DNA from 4 places in the Acidovorax facilis genome. Region 4 is predicted to be linked to each of the others. Evidence: predicted binding sites of a transcription regulator. Region 4 holds the regulator's gene; each other region holds the start of a gene.
What was found. Region 4 encodes sigma-54, which starts transcription at its own class of promoters, with help from an activator protein. Its sites were predicted from a motif close to TGGCANGNAANCTGCTTT; they were not measured.

Region 1 (3,943 bases), 730 kb from region 4:
GACGCGCGCAAAAAAATTGGACCACGCCAGCGAGCCCGCGTAGGCATTGGTGAGATTGATCTTGATCTGCGAGACCACCACAAACACCACCGTCACCGCCACCGCCAGCCCCGGCAGGCCCAGCGCCTGCATGACCTGGTGAAAGCCTGCGAGGAACATCTGCGTGGGCTCGGCGGCGCGCTGGGCGCCCACCTCGAACTGCAGCGCGGCAAACGCTAGAAAGGCCCCACCCGCCATCTTGAGCATGCCCATCACCACCCAGCCCGGCCCCGCCACCAGCACCGCGCCCCACCAGCGCAGGCGGTTGGCGGCAGTGCGCTCGGGCAGAAAGCGCAAAAAGTCCACTTGCTCGCCAATCTGCACCACCAGTGAAAAGATCACCGCCGCGGCTGCACCAAACATGAGCGGGTCAAACTGGCTGCTGCCGCTCTTGAGGCCCGACAGTCCCGCAAAGTCGCGGTACAGCTGCGGCTGGGCCAGCGCAATCCACACAAAGGGCAGCAGCAGCAAGAACAGCCACAGCGGCTGCGTCCACGCCTGCAGGCGCGAGATCAGCGTGATGCCACGCATGGCCAGCGGCAGGATCACCAGCGACGACGCGATGTAGCACCACTCCAGCGGCCAGTCCACCACCATCTGCAGCGCCAGCGCCATGATGGCAGCCTCCAGCGCAAAGAATATGAACGTGAACACTGCGTAGATCAGCGACGTGATGGTAGAGCCCAGGTAGCCAAAACCTGCGCCGCGCGTGAGCAAATCCATGTCCAGCCCATAGCGCGCTGCGTAGTAGGCAATGGGCAGGCCGGTCAGAAAGATCAGCAAGCCCACGGTGAGGATGGCCCACATGGCGTTGCTGAAGCCGTAGTTCAGCGCAATCGCGCCACCAATGGCCTCCAGTGCCAGGAATGACAGCGAACCGAACGCCGTGTTGGCCACGCGGAATTCGCTCCAGCGCCGAAAGCTCTTGGGCGTGTAGCGCAGTGCGTAGTCCTCCATGGTCTCGTCGGCCACCCAGGCGTTGTACTCGCGCCGGAAACGAAAAATCGTTTGTGGTGCGCTCTGGGCATCGGGTGCTTGTGGTGAGGCCATGCCCAGCACAAAGCAAGAAGCGTTCTAGGCGCGCACCGCGTTGGGGCGTTGCAGGTGCTCGCATTGCCGTGCGTAGGTCTATTTGCAGTGCGTGCACCGAGGGGCGTACGCAGCCCTACGTTAATTGACGTATGGGCGCATTCAAGGGTTGTCCCTAACCTTCATTCCACAGCGCACACAACCCGCTTTGGTCCCGTCCCTTCATTCACACCGATCCTGCAAGGAGCGTCTTTATGAGCCACCCGTCCGACCCCCGCTTTAGTGACTCCGCCCAGGCCGAACCCGGCCGCCGTCGCATCCTGCAGGCGCTGGGCGCCGCTTCCGTGGCGGGCCTGCCTGCCTGGTCGTTTGGCCAGCCCACGGCGCAGGTCAACACCACCAAGCTGGCCATCACCGACACCGAAGTCACCGTGGGCCAATTGCACTCGGCCACGGGCACCATGGCGATTTCCGAAACCGGCTCCATCCAGGCTGAACAGCTGGCCATTGACCAGATCAACGCCATGGGCGGTGTGCTGGGCCGCAAAATCAAGGTGATCAAGGAAGACGGTGCGTCGGACTGGCCCACGTTTGCCGAAAAGTCCAAGAAGCTGCTCATCAACGACCGCTGCGCCGCTGTGTTTGGCTGCTGGACCAGCGCCTCGCGCAAGGCCGTGCTGCCGGTGTTCGAGAAAGAAAACGGCCTGCTCTACTACCCCACCTTCTACGAAGGCCTGGAGCAATCCAAGAACGTGATCTACACGGGCCAGGAAGCTACCCAGCAGATTCTGTACAGCCTGGAATGGGCCAAGACCGAGAAGAAGGCCAAGACCTTCTTCCTCATCGGCTCCGACTACATCTGGCCCCGCACCTCGATGAAGATTGCGCGCAAGCACATCGAGAACTTCCAGAAGGGCAAGGTCGTGGGCGAGGAGTACTACCCGCTGGGCAGCACCAACTTCGGCTCGCTGATGAATAAGATCAAGGTGCAAAAGCCCGACTGCCTGTTTGTGGCGGTGGTGGGCGGCTCCAACGTGGCGTTCTACAAGGCGCTCAAGGCCGCGGGCATCACGGGCGACAAGCAACTGCTGGTCACGCTGTCGGTCACCGAAGACGAAATGACCGGCGTGGGCGGCGAGAACTTCAACGGTTTCTACTCGTCGATGAAGTACTTCCAGTCGCTCGACAACGAGAACAACAAGAAGTTTGTGGCGGCCTTCAAGGCCAAGTACGGCAAGGACGCCGTGATTGGCGACGTGACGCAGGCGGGCTACCTGGGCCCCTGGCTGTGGAAGGCGGCGGTCGAAAAAGCCAAGAGCTTTGACGTGGACAAGGTGGTGGCCGCGTCGCCCGGCATCGAGCTGACCACCGCGCCCGAGGGCTATGTGAAGGTGGACGCCAACCACCACCTGTGGAGCAAGTCGCGCATCGCCATGGGCATGCCGGATGCTTCGTTCAAGGTGGTGTCTGAGTCGCCTGCGCTGATCAAGCCGGATCCATTTCCCAAAGGGTATCAGTAGGAAGTCACCCCCTGAGCGGCTGCGCCGCTTCCCCCTCTCTCGCTGCGCGGGAGGGGGACGACACCCTCGGTGCGGGGCGGCCCTTCTCGGTGTCCCTCGCAAGAGGCCGCCCCATGGCACCGCTGTTCGTTTTCCAACGCTGCCCACGCAGGAGCTGCAACATGACCTTTTCCGAAATGATGAACATCGGCCTGATGCAGGGCTTTGCGGGCCTGAGTCTGTTTGCCGTGCTGCTGCTCATGGGGCTGGGCCTGGCCATCATCTTTGGGCAGATGGGCGTGATCAACATGGCCCATGGCGAGTTCATGACCATTGGCGCCTATACGATCTACCTGGGCTCCACCCTCGCGGCCAACCATGCGCCGCAAATGATTCCGTATTACTTTCCGCTGGCCATCGTGGCGGCGTTTGGGTTTGCGTTTGTAGCGGGCTGGCTGGTGGAATGGGGGCTGATCCGCCACCTGTACAAGCGCCCGCTGGACACCCTGCTGGCCACCTGGGGCATCAGCCTGGCCCTGCAGCAATGCTTTCGCACCTTCATCGGCCCCAAGGAGGTCAGCCCCACCTTGCCCGACTGGCTGCTGGGCTCGTGGGCGCCCGCCGAGGGGCTGGACATCCCGATCAATGGCCTGTTTGTGCTGGCGCTGACGGCGGTGGTCACGGGGGGCGTGCTGCTGGCCCTGCACAGAAGCCGCTGGGGCCTGCGGGTGCGCGCCACGGTGAGCAACCGCGTCATGGCCAACGCCATTGGCATCGACACCCAAAAGACCGACCGCCTGACCTTCGCCATCGGTTGCGGCATTGCCGGCGTGGCGGGCGCGGCGTTTACCACCATCGGCTCCACCGGCCCCACATCGGGCTCGCTCTACATCGTGGACGCCTTCCTGGTGGTGACCTTTGGCGGCGCGGCCAGCCTTCTGGGCACCGTGGTGTCGGCCTTCGGGATTGCGCAAACGCAGTCGATCACCGAGTTCTTCATGGCGGGCTCCATGGCCAAGATGATCACGCTGTCGCTGATCGTGCTGATCCTGATGGTGCGGCCACAGGGCTTGTTCGCCTCCAAAGTTCGCCGATGAAATTCGCCCAACTGTCCATTTCCTTCGAGCCCACCGGAGTCTCCGCATGAACGCCCTCAAAGCCTGGATCCTGCGCTACCAGCTCGCCAGCCTGGTACTGCTCACCGTGCTGCTGGCCGTGGTGCTGCCGCTAGCGCTCGACATCTTTCGGCTGAACCTCGTGGGCAAGTACCTCACCTACGCTTTCGTGGCCATTGGCCTCGTGATGGTGTGGGGCTACGGCGGCGTGCTCAGTCTGGGGCAGGGCGTGTTCTTTGGCCTGGGGGGCTATGCCATGGC
Region 2 (3,943 bases), 830 kb from region 4:
GCACCTACCGCAGCGCCACGCTGGGCGGGCTGTTTGGCGGCGGCTTTGGGGGCGCAGGCTCCATCAACCACGGCCCGCTGGCCGCGCCCGGCAACGTGCTGGCCGTACGTGCGATGACGGTGGAGCCCGAGCCCCAGGTCACCGAACTGCGCGGCCCCGAGGCCATGCTGCTGCACCACACCTACGGCACGAACGGCATCGTGCTGGAGCTGGAAGTGGCCCTGACCCCCGCCGTGGAGTGGACCGAATGCATCGCCACCTTCGAGCAGTTTGACGCCGCGCTGGACTTTGCCGACCGCTTTGGCAGCGCCCCCGGGCTGGAGAAAAAAGAGGTGTGTTTTCTGGCCGCGCCCATCCCGCAGTACTTCACCAGTCTTGCAGAGCACCTGCCTGCCGACCAGCACGCGGTGCTGCTGCTGGTGGCCCCGCACTCCGAGGCCGGCATGCGCGACATGGTGGCGCAGCACGGCGGCCAGATTACCTACCGCAAGACGGCCGACGAAGTGGCCAGCAGCCACAAGACGCTGCTCGAATACACCTGGAACCACACCACCCTGCACGCCCTCAAGGTGGACAAGGGCCTGACCTATATCCAGAGCGGCTTCAATCCCATGCACCGCCTCAAGCAGGTGAAGGCGCTCGAGGCCGCGCTGAAAGGCGAGGTGATGATGCATCTGGAATTCTTGCGCACAAAGGAAGGCGCCTTCAACTGCAGCGGCCTGCAGATCATCCGCTACACCACCGAAGAGCGCCTGAACCAGATCATGCAGATCTACCGCGACCACGGCGTGCAGATCAACAACCCACATGTGTACATCGTGGAAGACGGCAAGCAGAACAACCTGGACCCGGCCGTGGTGGGCATGAAGCGCCGCTTCGACCCGCAGGGCCTGCTCAACCCCGGCAAGCTGCGCAGCTGGTATGCGGCAACACAATTGGCGCCCGAGACAAAGCCAGCGCGACAAACTGCCTGAGAGCGCCTCACAAACTTCCCTGGCGTCGTTGTCCCACCTTGCCGTACTCCTTGTACTGCCTGAGGCCGAACGCCTAGGGATGGCCGCTTCGCTGAGTTTTTTGAGCCGCTCTAAGTCCATCCCGCCCACCACTGCGCCCTCGTCCACAAGGCGAGAGGAAGGAAGCTCAGGTCAGATCCATCCGCTGCGCGCCAACCACTGCACCAGCAGCCGTGTCACCGTTTCAGGTTGCTCCATGGTCAGCATGTGGCCGCTGTCCGGCAAGAGGTGGTGCTCAGCACCGGGCACCAGCGCCGCAATCTCCGCCGAACATTCGGGCGGCGTGAGCTGGTCAGCCTCGCCGCATACCACCAGCACCGGGCAGGCCACGCCGGGCAGGTGCTGGCGGGCATCGGGCCGATGGATGACGGCGCGGTTCTGGCGAACCAGGTGGGAGGCGCCTGCGTCCAGCACAAAGTCGAGATAGGCCTGCACCAGCTCAGGCCGCGTGGCGTTGTCAGGATGAAAGGCAAAGGCCACGTTGGGCTCGATCACTTCGCGCAGGCGGCCTTGTTCAAAGAGTTCGATAGCGGCTTCGCGCAGCGCCCGCATATCCGGCGTCTCGGGCCGCGCGGTGGTGCCCAGCAGCGCGAGCCCGGCCACACGCTGCGGCGCCTGGCGCGCGGCCTCCGTGGCGATCATGCCGCCCATCGACGCACCCGCCAGCACCAGCGGCCCTGCGTGCTGCGCCAGCAGGCGTGCGGCAAAGTCTTCGATGCGGTGCAGGTTCACATCCTGGTGGGCCGTGGCGACAGCGGGGCGCAGCGCGGCGGGCAGCAGCGGCAGCACGCCGCGCCACATGCGTTCATCGGCAGCCAGGCCGGGCAGGAGCACAAGTTGGGGGGAGTGGGACATGGGTGAAAAAAGGCATCACCAAGTTGGTGCGCGATCAGCTAAAGAGAGACAGCCCCGGCAGCGGGGCACGGACCGCACATTGTGAACAGCCGATGACCGCTTGTCACCGCCCCCGGAATAGTTGCCCGCGATGGCTCGGGACTTGCTAGCATGGCCTGCATATGCCTATCCACGCCGCGCTCCACCACGTCACGCATTACCAATACGACCGGCTGGTAGGCCTCGGGCCACAGACTATCCGATTGCGGCCCGCGCCCCACTGCCGCAGCAATGTGATTTCGTACTCGCTCAAGGTCGAGCCCGCGCAGCACTTCCTCAACTGGCAGCAGGACCCGTTTGCCAACTACCAGGCGCGGCTGGTCTTCCCCGAAAAGACGCGCGAGTTCAAGGTCACGGTGGACCTGGTGGTGGAAATGGCGGTGTACAACCCCTTCGACTTCTTCCTGGAGCCCGAGGCCGAGAACATCCCGTTCAACTACAGCAGCGATGTGCAGCAGGAGCTGGCACCGTACCTGGCCACCGACCCGATGACACCGCTGGTGCAGGCCTATCTGGACAAGGTGGACCGCAGCAAGCAGCGCACCATCGATTTCCTGGTCAAGCTCAACCAGCAGGTCTCGCAAGACATCCGCTACCTGATCCGCATGGAACCCGGCGTGCAGACGCCCGAGGAGACGCTGCAAAAGGCCAGCGGCTCGTGCCGCGACTCGGGCTGGCTGCTGGTGCAACTGCTGCGCCACCTGGGGCTGGCGGCACGGTTTGTGTCGGGCTACCTGATCCAGCTCACCCCCGATGTGAAGGCGCTCGATGGCCCCAGCGGCACCGACCACGACTTCACCGACCTGCACGCCTGGTGCGAGGTCTACCTGCCCGGCGCAGGCTGGATTGGCCTGGATGCCACCAGCGGCCTGATGGCGGGCGAGGGCCACATCCCGCTCGCTTGCACACCCCAGCCCTCGGGCGCCGCGCCGATTGAAGGCGGCGTGGACAAGGCCGAGGTGGAGTTCAGCCACGAGATGCGCGTGACGCGCATCTACGAATCGCCCCGCGTGACCAAGCCCTACACCGAAGACCAGTGGCAGGCCGTGCTGGCGCTGGGCGAGCAGGTGGACGCCGACCTGGTGGCGGGCGACGTGCGCCTGACGATGGGTGGCGAGCCCACCTTTGTGGCCGTGGGCGACCGCGACGCGCCCGAGTGGAACACCGATGCCCTGGGCCCCACCAAACGCGGCTTTGCCACCGAACTCACGCACAAGCTGCGTGCCGAATATGGACAGGGCGGCTTCCTGCACTTTGGCCAGGGCAAGTGGTACCCGGGCGAGCAGCTGCCGCGCTGGGCACTGTCGATCTGCTGGCGCGCCGACGGCCAGCTCGCGTGGCAGAACCCCGCGCTGTTTGCCGACGAGCGTGACCCATCCCACTACACCAGTGCCGACGCCGAGCGTTTTGTGCGCCACCTCACGCGCAAGCTGGGCGTGACGGACCGATTCATCCAGCCCGGTTATGAAGACACCTTCTACTACCTGTGGCGCGAGCGCCGCCTGCCGGTCAACGTGGACCCGTTCGATGCGCGCCTGGACGACGAGCTGGAGCGCGCACGGCTGCGCCGCGTGTTCGAGCAAAAACTCGACAGCGTGGTGGGCTATGTGCTGCCGCTGCAGGCAGGCGAAGGCGCGGGCACGCTGGCAGGCAGCGTGTGGAGCACGGGGCCATGGTTCTTCCGCGACGACCGCATGCTGCTCATCCCCGGCGATTCGCCCATGGGCTACCGCCTGCCGCTGGACGCCCTGCCCTGGGTGAAGGCATCAGACACCGAGCACCTGATTCCGCAAGACCCGACCGCACCCCAGGGCCCGCTGGCCGCTGCCACCACGCTGCGGGCGCGGTATTCCGTGCCATCCGGCCCCGTCACCGGCGACCGTGATCTGCCCTACCTGGCAGGCGCCACCGCCCCTGGCGAGGCACGCCGCATGGCGCAAGGCACCGCAGGCGGCGACCACGCGCGCCAAACCGGGCAACCCGACCCGCATGCAGCTACGCAGCCCCCGGGCAAGTTCCAGTCGGCCGCAGGCCTG
Region 3 (3,943 bases), 1.2 Mb from region 4:
TGCACCCGCGAAAAGTCGCTCAACGCGCTGAACATGCGCCCCAGCGGCGAGCCCCGTGCCCCGGTGAGCGGGTTGAACATGCGCATCTCGATGTTGGGCACAAAGGCCAGGCGCATCACCTGCGCATCCCGGCCCACGCTGTGAAAGTCGTCCAGCAACACCCGCACACGCACGCCGCGCCGGGCTGCGGCCACCACACTGAGCAGCAGGCGCTCGGTGCTGGCGTCGGCATGGATGGCGTAGTACTGCAGGTCCAGCGTTTTCTGCGCGGCATCCACCAGCGCCAGGCGGCTGCTGTAGGCTGCCTGTGGCCCACTGAGCAGCAGGAACCCCGAGGGGTGGCGGCCGCCTGCCGATGCCCGGCGCTCCTCGACGAGTTGGCCCAGGGGCGTCCCTGCGGGGGAGATCAGGGCGCTCGACACTGGCCGCTCCACGTCCTTGGGCAGGCCGGCGCAGCCGCTGGTTGCGCCTGCGACGATGACGGCCAAAAGCGCCAGCCAGCCGTAGCGGGCCGTGTTGCCCAGAAACGCTGGAATGGCAGGGGTCGATAAAAGCATGGCGCGATTGTGACCGTGTGGCGGTGGCCGCGCTTGTCAGACGCGGCGCCAACTCCGCCACAGTGGCTGCCCAGGCTGGCAGCCGCCTCCTCAGCATCTCACCGGGCTTACCAGCTCACTTCGCGGTCTGGCGTGGCGCTGATCTTGTGGATCGACAGGTCGGCCCCGTCAAATTCCTCTTCCTGCGTGAGCCGCAGGCCCACCGTGCTCTTGAGAATGCCGTACACCACCAGGCCACCCACCAGCGCCCAGGCCACGCCCAGGGTGCTGCCGATCAACTGGGCCGAGAAGCTAACACCACCGAGCCCACCGAGCGCCTTGCTGCCAAAAATGCCTGCAGCCAGCCCGCCCCATGTGCCGCACAGGCCATGCAACGGCCACACGCCGAGCACGTCATCGATCTTCCAGCGGTTCTGGGTGAGCGTGAACATCACCACAAAGATTGCTCCCGCCACGGCACCCACCACCAGCGCTCCCAGCGGGTGCATCAGATCGGAGCCCGCGCACACAGCCACCAGCCCGGCCAGCGGGCCGTTGTGCACGAAGCCCGGGTCGTTCTTGCCCAGCACCAACGCCGCCAACGTGCCGCCCACCATGGCCATCAGCGAGTTCACGGCCACCAGGCCGGAGAGCTTGTCCACGGTTTGCGCGCTCATCACATTGAAGCCGAACCATCCCACCACCAGCACCCAGGCGCCCAGCGCCAAAAATGGGATGTTGGAAGGCGGGTGGGCAGAGATGGCGCCATCTTTACGGTAGCGGTTGGAACGCGAGCCCAGCAGGATCACGGCCGGCAGGGCGATCCACCCGCCCATGGCATGCACGACGATGGAGCCCGCAAAGTCGTGGAACTCTTCGCCCGTCAGTCCCTTGATCCAGGCCTGCACCCCAAAGTGCTGGTTCCAGGCAATGCCTTCAAAGAACGGATACACAAACCCCACAATGACCGCCGTGGCCATCAGCTGGGGCCAGAACTTGGCCCGCTCCGCGATCCCGCCCGACACAATCGCCGGAATGGCAGCCGCAAAAGTGAGCAGGAAGAAGAACTTGACCAATGCGTAGCCGTTTTGCTGCGCCAGCGATTCCGCACCCACGAAGAAATGCGTGCCATAGGCCACGCTGTAGCCCACCACAAAATACACCACGGTGGACACCGAAAAGTCCACCAGGATCTTGACCAGCGCATTCACCTGGTTCTTTTTGCGAACCGTGCCCAGTTCCAGAAAGGCAAACCCTGCATGCATGGCCAGCACCATGATGGCCCCCAGAAGAATGAACAGGGCATCAGCGCCCTGTTTGAGTGCTTCCATAACGTCCTCGCGCGATTGGTTGATCTGTTCTGGTGCGTTTTGAGCCTGGTCACCAGATTTGCACCAAGTTGAAGCAAAAATCGCGCCAAAGAATGGTGCGTTGTTTTGCACTGTTTTGGTGTGGTGCGGAAAGGACTGGGGAGGAGAGGTGACAATGGGCCGTGCCGCGAGGGTCGTCGCCGCCCAGCAGGGATGACGACGGCGCGAGCGCGCAACTGCCATCCAGTGAAAGTTGCGAGGTATCTCGCTTGTGCAAAGCCCAAGTTTTGAGCGAGTTTGGCGCTGGTGTCTTTGTGAGAGTTTTTTTAGTATCAAAACGCAGCCGCCTTGCCGAGGCTGTCGTCTTCTGCGGAGGTGGGCTGAGCTGGATGGTGGTGGCGGGTCATCTTTGTGCTGCGCGGGTGAGCGCCCCTTGCGGCTGGGGGCTTGCGTTGTTTTGCAGGCACTTCCCACTGGGCTGCGCCCGCAGAGCCCAGCAGCTGCTGTTGTTCGGTCGTTGCCCCACCCATTTTTTACCTTCCGCATGGCTAAGCCCGTGCCTGCCGGGAGTGTGGGGTGGGGGAGTTAGAAACTGTCGCGTCCCTGCATCCGTGCCACAACACGCAAGTCCGCGCCCAAGTTCTCTACGGACTTGAATTCCAGCGCCAGCCCATCGGCCAAGGCCGTCAACGGGCCAAAGTCTGCAATTCCCCGTCCCGCACCCAAAAGCCGTGGTGCCAGGTACAGCAACAGCTCATCGACCAGGCCTTCTCGGACCAGAGAGCCATTGAGCTTGTGCCCAGCCTCTACATGCAGCTCGTTGATGCCCCGTTGGCCCAGGTCCTGGAGCATTGCCGAAAGATCGACCTTGCCGTTCGCATTGGGCAGGTGGATCACCGTAGCCCCACAGGCTTGCAAAGCTGCTTTCTTGGTTTCGTTGTCGGAGGCTGTGTAGACATAACAATCGCGCCCTTTCATCAGCAGATTGGCGTCGGTAGGCAATTGCAACTGGCTGTCCACCACAACCACATGGGGCTGGCGTGGCGTGGGAACTTCGCGGACGTCTAGCCGGGGGTTGTCATCCAGCACGGTGCCAATGCCCGTCAATACAGCGCACGCCCTGGCCCTCCACGCGTGTCCATCCGCCCGCGCAGCGCGTGACGTGATCCACTGGCTGGCGCCATTGTTCAGGGCGGTGGTGCCATCCAGCGAGCTTGCAACTTTCAGCCGCACCCATGGCGTGCCCCGGATCATGCGGCTGAAAAAACCAATGTTGAGTTCTCGGGATTCTTCAGCCCCCGGGCCGACCACGACCTCCACCCCTGCCGCACGCAGCCGGTCAAACCCGCGCCCGCCCACCAAAAGGTTTGGGTCCGCCAACGAGGCCACCACTTTGGCAACACCCGCTTGGATTAGTGCATCGCAGCAGGGGCCAGTTCGCCCATGGTGGGAACAGGGCTCCAGCGTCACATAGGCTGTGGCGCCTGCCGTGTCGAACCCCTTGCCGCTGGCGTCGCGCAGGGCCATGACTTCAGCGTGTGGCCCACCCGCATGCTGCGTGAACCCTTGGCCTATCATTTCGCCGCTTGGAGAGACAAGCACGCAGCCAACACGAGGGTTGGGGTTGGAAACAAAAAGCGCTTGGGTGGCGAGCCCAAGCGCTTGGTGGATATGGGGGGGCGCTTTATGAATCATGGCGCCCAAGATGGTAGCTTAGTGGCTATTTGTCCCAGCAGGTGGCATCAAAGCCAGCATCGCTTTGGATTTTCCCGTTGGCGCCTCGTATCCCTGTGTGGGTCAATGTGTAGTCGCCGCACTTGTCGCCTGTCTGGGGCGTGCCAGCCTTCGGTGTTGCCGTCAGTGTGAATGAAGACGTCGTGGCAGGGCCACCAATGGCGATGGTGTAGCGCTTGGTTGGGTCTGCAGCCCACGTCAGGTTGGCGGGAAGCGTGGTGGGGTAGGTACCCGTAGCGGTGGACGCGCGCTCCAGCCACTGCTGGGCCTGCAGCAGCCCAGCCCTTGCGTCGGCGCGGTGTCCGCGCCGAATGTATTCGGCGTAGCTTGGCATGGCGATGGCCGCGAGGATGCCAATGATGG
Region 4 (3,943 bases):
CGCAGCAGGGGTCGTACAGGGGCTGGGGGTTGTCGCCATGCGGGTCCCAGCCGCTGGCGGCAATCATGGCGGCGGCCAGGGTTTCTTTCAGTGGCGCATCGCCCTTGTCTTCGCGCCAGCCGCGTTTGAACAGCGGCTCGCCCGAGGTGTCGATGTAGATCGTGGCCTCGTCGGTGGTCAGGTGCAGGTGGATGCGCACATCGGGCCACTGGGTGTTCACGTCGGGCCGCACGCCGCTTTTGGCGCGGAAGCGGTCGGCCACCGCGTCCTTGACCTTGAGACCTGCGAAGTTGAGGCTCTGCAACGGGCTGTGTTGGGCCGTCACCTCGACCTTGAAGGTCTGGCGCGTGGTGAACCAGATTTCCCAGGCCACGTCGCTGGCCATGGCATAGAGATCGTTCTCGGAGCGGTACGGGCGGTGCGCCAACTGCACCAGTACGCGCTGGGCCAGTCGGCTGTGCAGGTTGAGCAGCAGCGCCTCGCGCCACGAGGCGCGCAGCAGCACGCCGCCGCGGCCGACGAGCAGGTCTTGCCCCGTGAGGCCGGTGATGCCATGCACCTCGTCGGCCAGAAAGCCCTCCACACCAGCGGCGCAGGGGAGAAAAAGTTGGAGTTGGTTCATGTCGATGGGGAGGATACGCGCTCAGACAATGCGTGGGAATCCGGCGTTCCCGCGCGGGCCAGCAGCAATTGGCGGATGGATTCGGGGATCGGCGCCACCTTGCGGTCGGCCTTGCCGATGAAGACGATGCCGATCTTGCCGCGCGCCACCTCGCGGCCTGAGGTCTTCTCGGTCATGCAAAACACCAGGTCAAACCCATAGCGGTTGAAGTCCGCAGGCGCCATCTCCACGCGCATGGTTTCACCGTGGAAACCTTCGGACTTGTACTGCGCCACGATGTCGCCGACCACGATGGACAGCCCGCCCACGTCGGCCTCGGGGTAGCCCAGCGACTGGAAGAAGCGCACCCGCGCTTCAGAGACCAGGCTCAGCAGTTGCGCGTTGTCCAGGTGCCCGCCTTGGTTGACGTGGCTGATGTAGATCTGCAGCTCGGTGGCAAAGCCGAAGTGCGGGGGGAGGTCGAAGACGATGCGGGCCATGGTGGGGTGGCGGATAGAAAAACGAAAAATTCAAACAGGGCGAGCCATGCGCCCCCAACCGGGGTACCTACAGCGCCTTGCGCAGGTTGGCCGGCGCGATCTTGAGCGCCTCGCGGTACTTGGCCACGGTGCGGCGTGCGCACTCGATGCCCTGTTCCTTGAGCATCTCGGCGATCTGGCTGTCGGACAGCGGCTTGGCGGGGCTTTCTGCGGCCACAAACTGCTTGATGAGGGCGCGCACGGCGGTGCTGGACGCGTTGCCGCCGGTCTCGGTACCCAGGCCCGAGCCAAAGAAGTACTTCAGCTCATACGTGCCAATTGGCGTGGCCATGTATTTGGCGGTGGTCACGCGGCTGATGGTGGATTCGTGCAGGCCCAGTTCGTCGGCGATGTCGCGCAGCACCAGCGGGCGCATGGCCAACTCGCCGTGGGTGAAGAAGCTTTTTTGCCGCTCCACGATGGCGCGCGAGACGCGCAGGATGGTGTCAAAGCGCTGCTGGATGTTCTTGATGAACCAGCGGGCCTCCTGCAGGCGCTGCTGCATGCCCTGGTGGCCCTCGCCGCCCTTGTGGCCGCGCAGGGCGCCAGCATAGATGTCGTGCACGCGCAGGCGCGGCATCACATCGGGGTTGAGGCTGACGATGAAGTTGTGCTGGCCATCGCGTCCATTGGCACGCCCGGCTTTGCGCACGATGACATCGGGAATGATGATGTTGCGCTCCACGTCGGCAAAGCGACGGCCGGGGCGAGGCTCCAGGCGAGCGATCAGCGCCATGGCGGCGCGGGTGCGCTCTTCGCCGTCGCCACACAGCTGCGTCAGGCGGCGGATATCGCGGCGGGCCAGCATCTCCAGCGGCTGCTGACAAATGCGCAGCGCGGTCTGCACCGTGTCGGGGTCAGCATCGCTGTCCTCGTCGGCAGCCAGCGCCGTGAGCTGCAGCGTCAGGCATTCGGCCAGGTTGCGCGCACCCACGCCGGTGGGCTCCAGGCTTTGCAGCAGGCGCTGGGCCACGGTGAAGCGGTGCACCAGCTCTTCGATTTGCTCCAGGTCGTCCGGCCCGGCCAGGCTGATGGCCAGCTCTTCCAGCGGCTCTTCGAGGTAGCCGTCGTCGTTGAGCGATTCAATGAGAAAACGCAGCGCGGCGCGGTCGATCTCGGACAAGCGCAGCGCCAGCGCCTGACGGTGCAAAAAGGCGGTCAGCGATTCATGCGAACGGGCCAGCTCGGTGGCGTCGGCCTCGTCGCCTTCGGAGTCGTTGCGGTTGCGGGCGGGCGCATCCCCGCCCCACTCCGCGTCGTTGGGCGCCATTTCTACCGTGCCGTCACCGCTCCAGTCAGGCTCGTCAGCGCCAGCACTCGGTGCTTCAGCATCATTTTGGCCTTCAGCGCTTGTGCTGCTTGCGCTGCTAGCTCCTGAAAATATAGCATCATCAGCACTGTACTCATCAGGCTGCGCGGGCGTGTCGGCGGCTTCCAGGCCAAACTCCTCGCGCGGAGCTTCGTCGGCATTGCGTTCGAGGAACGGGTTTTCGTCGAGCATCTGCTCGACTTCCTGCGAGAGTTCGAGCGTGGACAACTGCAGCAGCCGGATGGACTGCTGAAGCTGGGGGGTCAATGCAAGATGCTGCGAGACGCGCAGCGAGAGTCCAGGCTTCATCACATCCTGAAGTGTTCGCCAAGGTAAACACGTCGTACCTCGGCGTTGTCCACGATCTCGGACGGCGTGCCCTGCGCGAGCACGCGGCCATCGCTGATGATGAAGGCGTGGTCGCAGATGCCCAGGGTTTCGCGCACATTGTGGTCGGTGATGAGCACACCAATGCCCCGCGCCTTCAGGAAGCCGATGATGCGCTGGATCTCGATCACGGCAATGGGGTCGATGCCGGCAAAGGGCTCGTCCAGCAGGATGAAACGCGGTTGAGTGGCCAGGGCCCGGGCAATCTCGACGCGGCGGCGCTCGCCGCCGGACAGGGCCATGGCGGGCGAGGCGCGCAGGTGGTCCACGCGCAGCTCCTGCAGCAGGGCCGTCAGGCGCTCCTCGATGGCGTCGCGCGAGAGCGGCTGGCCGTCATCACCACGCTGCAGTTCCAGCACGGCGCGCACGTTCTCTTCGACTGTGAGTTTGCGAAAGATCGAGGCTTCCTGCGGCAGGTACGACAGGCCCAGGCGCGAGCGCCGGTGGATGGGCATGTGGGCCACCGATTGGCCGTCGATGCGGATGTCTCCCTCGTCGCTGCGCACCAGGCCCACGATCATGTAGAACGAGGTGGTCTTGCCCGCGCCGTTGGGGCCGAGCAGCCCCACGACCTCACCTTTTTGCACGACCAGCGAAACGTCCTTGACGACCTTGCGGCTGCCATAAGACTTCGCCAGGTGCTGCACCTCCAGGCGGCTGCCCGCCTGGGAATCAGGCCCCAGGCGGCTACCCGCCTGAGTGTCAGGGCCGGTACTCACAGCGGGCCCACTCACTTGGCGCCGCCGCCAAGGCTGTTGCTGGGGCGCAGCGCCGGGGCTGAGGCCGGGGACGCCGCCTCGGGGGCCGCCGCAGCGGGCGGTGGATCTTTGGGGGCCAGCACGGCGCGCACGCGGCTGCCCGGTGCGGGGGCATCGCCCGCAGCGTTGGTGGCGGTGCGCTTTCCGTCCACGGAGAACACGTCGGTCAGGTTGTTGTAGACAATCACGGCGCCGGTGATCTCGTCGCTGAGCACAGCGCCCCGGTAGCGGCGCAGCTCGGCACGGGTGATGAAGCGGACGTTGTCGGCCTTGCCGTCGTACTCGATGACTTCGCTCTCGCCTTCAATGAACTCCTCGGGTGCTCCCGGCAGGGTGTCGCGCTTTTGCC

Region 1: a site for sigma-54 is predicted at 1,261-1,278, ahead of urtA (urea ABC transporter substrate-binding protein). Genes of this name have one in related genera too.
Region 2: a site for sigma-54 is predicted at 2,000-2,017, ahead of ACQ4MJ_RS02170 (DUF2126 domain-containing protein). Genes of this name have one in related genera too.
Region 3: a site for sigma-54 is predicted at 1,938-1,955, ahead of ACQ4MJ_RS03695 (ammonium transporter). Genes of this name have one in related genera too.

The regions. Positions count from the first base shown of each region.
Region 1 covers NZ_CP192460.1:4,403,105-4,407,047, reverse strand. Annotated here, with positions in the region: gene ACQ4MJ_RS20200 (hybrid sensor histidine kinase/response regulator) at 1-1,089, opposite strand, end outside; gene urtA (urea ABC transporter substrate-binding protein) at 1,323-2,588, shown strand; gene urtB (urea ABC transporter permease subunit UrtB) at 2,750-3,664, shown strand; gene urtC (urea ABC transporter permease subunit UrtC) at 3,711-3,943, shown strand, end outside.
Region 2 covers NZ_CP192460.1:476,076-480,018, reverse strand. Annotated here, with positions in the region: gene ACQ4MJ_RS02180 (FAD-binding oxidoreductase) at 1-974, shown strand, start outside; gene ACQ4MJ_RS02175 (alpha/beta fold hydrolase) at 1,146-1,868, opposite strand; gene ACQ4MJ_RS02170 (DUF2126 domain-containing protein) at 2,030-3,943, shown strand, end outside.
Region 3 covers NZ_CP192460.1:812,665-816,607, forward strand. Annotated here, with positions in the region: gene ACQ4MJ_RS03690 (phospholipase D-like domain-containing protein) at 1-557, opposite strand, end outside; gene ACQ4MJ_RS03695 (ammonium transporter) at 665-1,867, opposite strand; gene ribD (bifunctional diaminohydroxyphosphoribosylaminopyrimidine deaminase/5-amino-6-(5-phosphoribosylamino)uracil reductase RibD) at 2,432-3,541, opposite strand; gene ACQ4MJ_RS03705 (type IV pilin protein) at 3,567-3,943, opposite strand, start outside.
Region 4 covers NZ_CP192460.1:5,134,760-5,138,702, reverse strand. Annotated here, with positions in the region: gene ACQ4MJ_RS23545 (THUMP domain-containing class I SAM-dependent RNA methyltransferase) at 1-622, opposite strand, end outside; gene ACQ4MJ_RS23540 (acyl-CoA thioesterase) at 619-1,101, opposite strand; gene ACQ4MJ_RS23535 (RNA polymerase factor sigma-54) at 1,169-2,758, opposite strand; gene lptB (LPS export ABC transporter ATP-binding protein) at 2,758-3,555, opposite strand; gene lptA (lipopolysaccharide transport periplasmic protein LptA) at 3,567-3,943, opposite strand, start outside.